Regions from separate parts of the Stenotrophomonas sp. LM091 genome, predicted to be linked through region 1. Evidence: riboswitches for the same ligand, from Rfam matches in the RefSeq annotation. Region 1 holds a riboswitch; the other holds the start of a gene.
The links. A riboswitch is a leader RNA that binds a small molecule or an ion and turns the genes downstream of it on or off. The one in region 1 is predicted to bind glycine.
Positions count from the first base shown of each region.

Region 2: another riboswitch for glycine. It lies ahead of BIZ42_RS07575 (trimeric intracellular cation channel family protein); the one in region 1 lies ahead of gcvP (aminomethyl-transferring glycine dehydrogenase).

Region 1 is NZ_CP017483.1:1,024,679-1,028,077, reverse strand. Features, by position in the region: gene gcvP (aminomethyl-transferring glycine dehydrogenase) at 1-1,557, opposite strand, end outside; glycine riboswitch at 1,646-1,747, opposite strand; gene BIZ42_RS04600 (multidrug effflux MFS transporter) at 2,042-3,265, shown strand.
Region 2 is NZ_CP017483.1:1,722,123-1,725,521, forward strand. Features, by position in the region: gene BIZ42_RS07560 (NAD(P)/FAD-dependent oxidoreductase) at 1-631, shown strand, start outside; gene BIZ42_RS07565 (ribonuclease E inhibitor RraB) at 690-1,034, opposite strand; gene BIZ42_RS07570 (GIY-YIG nuclease family protein) at 1,121-1,390, opposite strand; glycine riboswitch at 1,435-1,517, shown strand; glycine riboswitch at 1,538-1,629, shown strand; gene BIZ42_RS07575 (trimeric intracellular cation channel family protein) at 1,724-2,341, shown strand; gene BIZ42_RS07580 (MdtA/MuxA family multidrug efflux RND transporter periplasmic adaptor subunit) at 2,545-3,399, shown strand, end outside.

The sequences.
Region 1 (3,399 bases):
CATCTCGGCGGTGGCGTTGAGCTTCATGGTGCAGCTGCCCAGCGGGATCATGGTGCGATCCATGGCCAGGTCCTTGTCCGCCAGCGAACGCAGGTAACGCAGCAGTTCGTGTTCGCTGTGGTGGGTGTTGAACACCGGGTGGGTCAGGAAGTCGCTGGTGCGAACCAGGCCGGCCGGCAGGGCATCGGCGGTGGCGGCGTCGAGGGCATCGACATCGACGGTGGCACCGAACAGCTGGCCGAGCGCGACGATGTCGGCGCGGGTGGTGGTTTCATCCAGGCTGATGCCAACCGCGTCGCTGTCGATCGCACGCAGGTTGATGCGCGCCGCGGCGGCCTTGGCGTGGATCGCCTTGGCGTCGACATCCTTGACGTGCAGGGTGTCGAAGAAATGCTCGCCGACATTCACGCCGGCGCCGCGCAGCGCGGCGGCCAGGATGCTGGCCAGGCGGTGGGTGCGGCGGGCGATGCGGGTCAGGCCTTCCGGGCCGTGGTACACGGCATACATCGAGGCCATCACGGCCAGCAGTACCTGCGCGGTGCAGATGTTGGAGGTGGCCTTCTCGCGGCGGATGTGCTGCTCGCGGGTCTGCAGGGTCAGGCGGTAGGCGGCATTGCCCTGCGCATCGACCGAGACACCGATCAGGCGGCCCGGCATCGAGCGCTTGTACGCGTCGCGGCAGGCCATGAAGGCGGCATGCGGGCCGCCGAAGCCGAACGGCACGCCGAACCGCTGCGAGTTGCCGACCACGATGTCCGCGCCCCATTCGCCGGGGGCGGCGATCAGGGTCAGTGCAAGCAGATCGGTGGCCACCGCGACCAGGCCGCCACGGGCGTGCACGGCATCGGCCAGCGCCTTGTAGTCGCCGATATGGCCGAAGGTGTCCGGGTACTGCAGCAGCACGCCGTAGGCCTCGGCTTCCATCGCCTCGGCCGGGGTGCCCACGCGCAGCACGATGCCCATCGGCTCGGCGCGGGTGCGCAGCAGTTCCAGCGTCTGCGGGTGCACCGCGTCGTGCACGAAGAAGGTATCGGACTTGGACTTGGCCGAACGCTTGGCCAGGGTCATCGCTTCGGCGGCGGCGGTGGCTTCATCCAGCAGCGAGGCGTTGGCGATCTCCATGCCGGTCAGGTCCGCGCACAGGGTCTGGAAGTTGATCAGTGCTTCCATGCGGCCCTGCGAAATCTCGGCCTGGTACGGGGTGTAGGCGGTGTACCACGCCGGGTTTTCCAGCACATTGCGCAGGATGACGTTCGGGGTGAGCGTGCCGTAGTAGCCCTGGCCGATGAAGGTGCGGAACACCTGGTTCTTGTCGGCGATGGCGCGGATCTTGGCCAGTGCCTGCACTTCGGTCAGCGACTCGGGCAGGGCCAGCGGGGCCGGCGACTTGATCCCGGCCGGGACGATCGCATCGGTCAGCGCGTCCAGCGAGGTGTGGCCGACCACGTCGAGCATCTGCGCGATTTCGGCGTCGTTGGGGCCGATGTGGCGTTCGACGAACGCGTGGCTGTGTTCAAGCTCGCGCAGGGTAGGGGTGTTCTGGGACATGGCTGGCATCTCGGAGAGTGGGCACGCACGTTCGGAAGGCGGCCGGGCCAGGGCGCGTCGCGGGCGACAGCGATCCACCGGACCTTGCGGTCTTCCTGGGTGCCCCTCTGTCCTTTTGCCTGAGAGTTTGGAAGCGCGCATCGGCGTGCTTCGTGCCCCTTCGGCGCCGGCACTCGCCGGTCTCTCCAGAGTTTTGGTACGGGTGGTATCGGGCCTGAGCGATTACGGGCGTTGCGCCTTCGGCAGCGGGTGCTTCAAAACAAAGCGCCGCTTCTCCCACCATGTAGCCAGGCGATTATAGCCCAGCGCTTTCGGCCACTGGGCCTTTCCGGCACATGAATACGGGGCCGCGCAGCGCCGGGAAAGCGCGCCCGGGCATGGTGCCGGGGGCGGCAAAGGCCTATGATCACTGGATCCTCGTATTCATCTGGCGCCGCCCGTTCCGGGCCAGGCGCCCGCCGTGCAGTGCGCATGGCCGCTGACGGAAGCCCGCATGACGCCCGCCTCACCCTCGACCCGCCGTCTGGCCCTGCTGCTCGCAGGCCTGGCGATGTTCGGTCCGTTCTCGATCGACACCATATTCCCGGCCTTCCTGCTGTTGGGCGACCGCATGCAGGTGGACCAGGTCGCAGTGCAGCAGACCATCAGCGTCTACCTGCTGTTCTATGGCCTGATGAGCCTGGCGCACGGCCCGCTGTCGGATGCGTTCGGCCGCAAGCGGGTGATCATCGGCGGGCTGGTGCTGTTCATCGGTGCCTCGATCGGCTGCGCGCTGTCGCGCGACATGACCACGCTGCTGGTGTTCCGCGCCCTGCAGGGCGTGACCGCCGGCGTGGGCGTGATCGTCGGCCGTGCGGTGATCCGCGATCTGTACCACGGTGCCGACGCGCAGCGGTTGATGAGCCAGGTCTCGATGATCTTCGGCGTCGCACCGGCGATCGCGCCGATCATCGGCGGTTGGATCCTGCTCGGTGGCGGCGACTGGCCGCTGATTTTCTGGTTCCTGGTGCTGTTCGGCGTGGTGCTGCTGCTGGCCACCGGCAAGTGGCTGCCCGAAACCCATCCGGTCGAGGCCCGCACGCCGCTGTCGATGCGCGCGCTGCTGCGCAGCTATGCCCGCATGGGCTCCAACCCGCGCCTGCTCCGTCTGGCCGCGGCCGGTGCCTTCAACTTCTCCGGCATCTTCCTGTACATCGCGTCCGCGCCGGTGTTCGTGATGCAGCATCTGCAACTGGGCGAGGGCGGCTTTGCGTGGTTGTTCATCCCCACCATCGGCGGCATGACCATGGGCTCGTTCCTGTCCGGTCGGATGGCGGGCCGGCTCACCGCGCAGCGGCAGATCGCGATCGGGTTCGGGCTGTGTGCGGTCTCGGCGCTGTTGAACGTCGGTTACGTGGTGTCGGTGCCGCAGATCGCGCTGCCGTGGGCAGTGATGCCGATCTTCCTTGGCGGTGTCGGCATGGCGCTGATCTTCCCGATCCTGGCGCTGGCCGTGCTGGACATGTATCCGCATCAGCGCGGCCTGGCCTCGTCCATGCAGATGTTCATCCAGCTGATGATCAACACCGTGGTGGCCGGCGTGGTCTCCCCGATGCTCAGCAGCAACCCGCTGCATCTGGCCCTGGGCTACGCAGGCTTCTTCGCCATCGGCGGCAGCTTCTGGTACTGGGAGCGGCACTGCGAACGCCGCCGCGACCTGCTCACGCCGATCGAGTGAGCCACACGCACGCCCCGCCTGCACAGAATGCAGGCGTGGCGCGGTTGCTTACGCTTCGCCGCGGCGTATCCTGTTCGCTCGCCAGCCAGTTCGTGCATCACGACAGCCACTACGCTCCCCTGCGGACCCCATGT
Region 2 (3,399 bases), 700 kb from region 1:
GCGCCGCCAGCTGGAGAAACTGGGCGTGGAAGTGCTCACCGGTACGCCGGTGAGCGACATCAACGCCGAGGGCTTCCAGCTGGGCGAGCGCTTCGTCGAAGCGCGCACCGTGGTCTGGGCCGCCGGTGTCGCCGCCTCACCGCTGGCGCGCACGCTGGAGGTTCCGCTGGATCGCGCCGGCCGCGTGCCGGTGCAGCCCGATCTCACCTTGGACGGTCACCCGGAGATCTTCGTGGCCGGGGATCTGGCCGCATTGACCCAGGCCGATGGCAAGCCGGTACCCGGCGTTGCCCCGGCAGCCAAGCAGATGGGCAAGCACGTGGCGACCACGATCCAGGCGCGCCTGTCCGGCAAGCCCGTGCCGGGCCCGTTCAAATACCAGGACTTCGGCAATCTGGCGACCATCGGTCGCATGGCCGCGATCGTCCACCTCGGCCGCCTGCAGCTTTCCGGCGTGCTGGCCTGGTGGTTCTGGCTGGCCGCGCACGTGTTCTTCCTGATCGGCTTCCGCAACCGCGTGGTGGTGCTGCTGAACTGGGCAGTGGCGTACTGGAGCTACCAGCGCAGCGCGCGGATCATCTTCGGCGATGCGCAGGATGATCGCCGGCCGAAGCGGCCGCCGACGCCCTGAGTGGTCGAGCGGCCACGGTGGCAGCCAGCCATGCCGGGCTGCCACACGGATGGGCCACTCAGCCCTGCGACAGACAGCCCCAGCCATCAACCTGGCCGCTGTAGGAGACCGCCTCGCTGGCGAGCAGCCCTTCGAAACCCGAGATGTTCTGGTGGGTCGGCAGCATCAGCGGATGCACCACCACCTGCCACGGGTATTCCTCGTTGCCCTCGTACGCGGCCAAGGACACCTTCTGCTCGTTCTTGAGCAGGTGCACGGCGAAGGCGATGGCCACGTCCTGGGTCGGGAAGATCAGCGCGAAATCCACCTCGCGCGGAATCGACAGGTCGTCGCCATCCTGCAACATGTTCCAGAGCACATCGCCATTCTCATCTTCCGGGTACAACGACAGATCGCGGGACATGGCACTCCAGGGCTTGGGCAAGCGGATAAACGAACGGAGATCGATGGTATGCCGCCGGCGAAGGCCCGAACAACCAGTACGCAGGGCTACATGGGATCGGGCAGCGCCAACCACGCCAGCTTGCGCTCGCGCGGTTGCCGCTTGAGCTGCCATTCGGCCTTCGACGCCGCGGCCCGGTCCGGGTAGGCGCGCATCGCCAGCACCCTCACCGGTGGGTGGGCCCGGGTGTATTTGGCCCCTTTGCCGGCGAGGTGGGCCTGGAAGCGCGCCTCCACGTCGTTGCTGATGCCGGCGTAATAGCTGCCGTTGCGGCATTCAAGCAGGTACAGGTACCAGAGGGCGGGTTCAGCGGGCATACCGGGATTATCCCCCGGCGCGGGCCCGGCGGCTGCTAGAATCCGCCCCGGATGCAGGAGAGAGGCGCCGCGCTGGCGCCCGCCGAAGGCGCAGGCTCCCATAATCGCTCAGGCCGGTGGCTCGATACGCCACCAACCATGCATCCGACACGCCGATCTGGAGAGAGGTCTTCAATGACCCGCCGAAGGGGCACGTGGCCTTGGCCACCGAACTCTCAGGCAAAAGGACAGCGGGAGCGGCAACGGAATCCCACCCTCATGACAGTGCAGCGGCGCTGGCGTGATGCGTGTGCGTTTCCGTCCCCGCCTGACGTGCTTTCCGGAGCCACCCCCATGCTGCTCTCCTTGATCTACCTCATCGCCATCTCGGCCGAAGCCATGACCGGCGCGCTGTCGGCCGGCCGCCGCCGCATGGACCTGTTCGGCGTGGTCATCATCGCCTGCGTCACCGCGCTCGGCGGCGGCTCACTGCGCGACATCGTGCTCGGGCATTACCCGCTGGGCTGGGTGAAGCACCCGGAGTACCTGGGCTTCACGATCTGCGCGGCGCTGATCGCGACCTGGGTGGCGCGCTGGATGCACCACTTCCGGCGCACCTTCCTGGTGCTCGATGGCCTGGGCCTGATCGCGTTCACCCTGATCGGCTGCGCGGTCGCACGCGAGGGCGGGCACACCGTGCCGATCATCCTGATCGCCGGCATGCTGACCGGTGCGTTCGGTGGCGTGCTGCGCGACGTGCTGTGCAACGAGGTGCCGCTGATCTTCCAGAAAGAACTGTATGCCGTGATCACCCTGCTCACCGGCGCGGCCTACCTGACCCTGCTGGAACTCGGCGTGTCGCTCAACGCGGCCACGCTGTGGTGCCTGGGCGGCGGCTTCCTGTTCCGCCTGCTGGCGATCCACTTCAAATGGGAAATGCCGAAGTTCGTGTACCGCGACGAGGTGCATTGACGCACGCGCAGGCATGACCAAGGTCACGGGAGCTTGAGCGGCCTGGCCCTGTATCATGGCGCTCCCGTTCCAATCGAACGGCATCCAGCCACGCGGCGGTGTTCCACCCGCTGCCCCGCCAGACACCCTCTCCCCCGTTGACCTGCCGCACTCGGCCGGTCCCCATGGACGCACTGCTCCGGTGGAGGGTGCGCAGGATGCGTATGTCCGCTTCAACGCCCGCCTCGTCTCGCCGTCGTTTCGCCAAACCGCTGTTGATCGCTGCCGCCGTCGGCCTGGCCGCGATCGCCGCATGGAAGCTGCTCTCGCCCGCGCCTGCCGCCAGTCCCGCCGGTGGCCCGCAGCCGACCCCGGTGCGCGTGGCCACTGCGACGCAGGAAGACCTGGTGGTGCGCCTGAAGGCGCTCGGCACGGTGACCCCGCTGCATACGGTGAGCCTGCGCAGCCGCGTGGATGGCGAACTGCTGCGGCTGGCGTTCTCCGAAGGCCAGCACGTCAAGGCCGGCGAGCTGCTGGCCGAGATCGACCCGCGCCCGTTCCAGGTACAGCTGTCGCGTGCGCTGGGCACCCAGCAGCAGAACCTGGCCGAGCTGGACAACGCCGAGAGCCAGCTCAAGCGCTTCACCGAACTGCAGACCAAGCACTTCGTCTCCGCGCAGGACCTGAGTGATCAGCAGAGCAAGGTGCGCCAGCTGCAGGGCCGTCGCCAGACCGACCAGGCGGCCGTGGATGAAGCGCGCCTGCAGCTGCAGTACACCCGGATCACCGCACCGGTGGCCGGGCGCATGGGCCTGCGCAACGTGGATGTCGGCAACCTGGTGCGCAGTGGCGATACCGAGCCGCTGGCCACGATCACCCAGACCACGCCGATCAGCGTGCTGTTCACCGTGCCCGAGCCGGACCTGCCGGCGGTGGTCGCCGCCGCCCGTGCCAATCCGCAGCTCACCGTGGAAGCCTGGGATCGCGAGGAGCGCACCGCGCTGGGCGACGGCGTGCTTTCCAGCCTGGACAACCGCATCGATACCGCCACCGGCACGCTCAAGCTGCGCGCGCAGTTC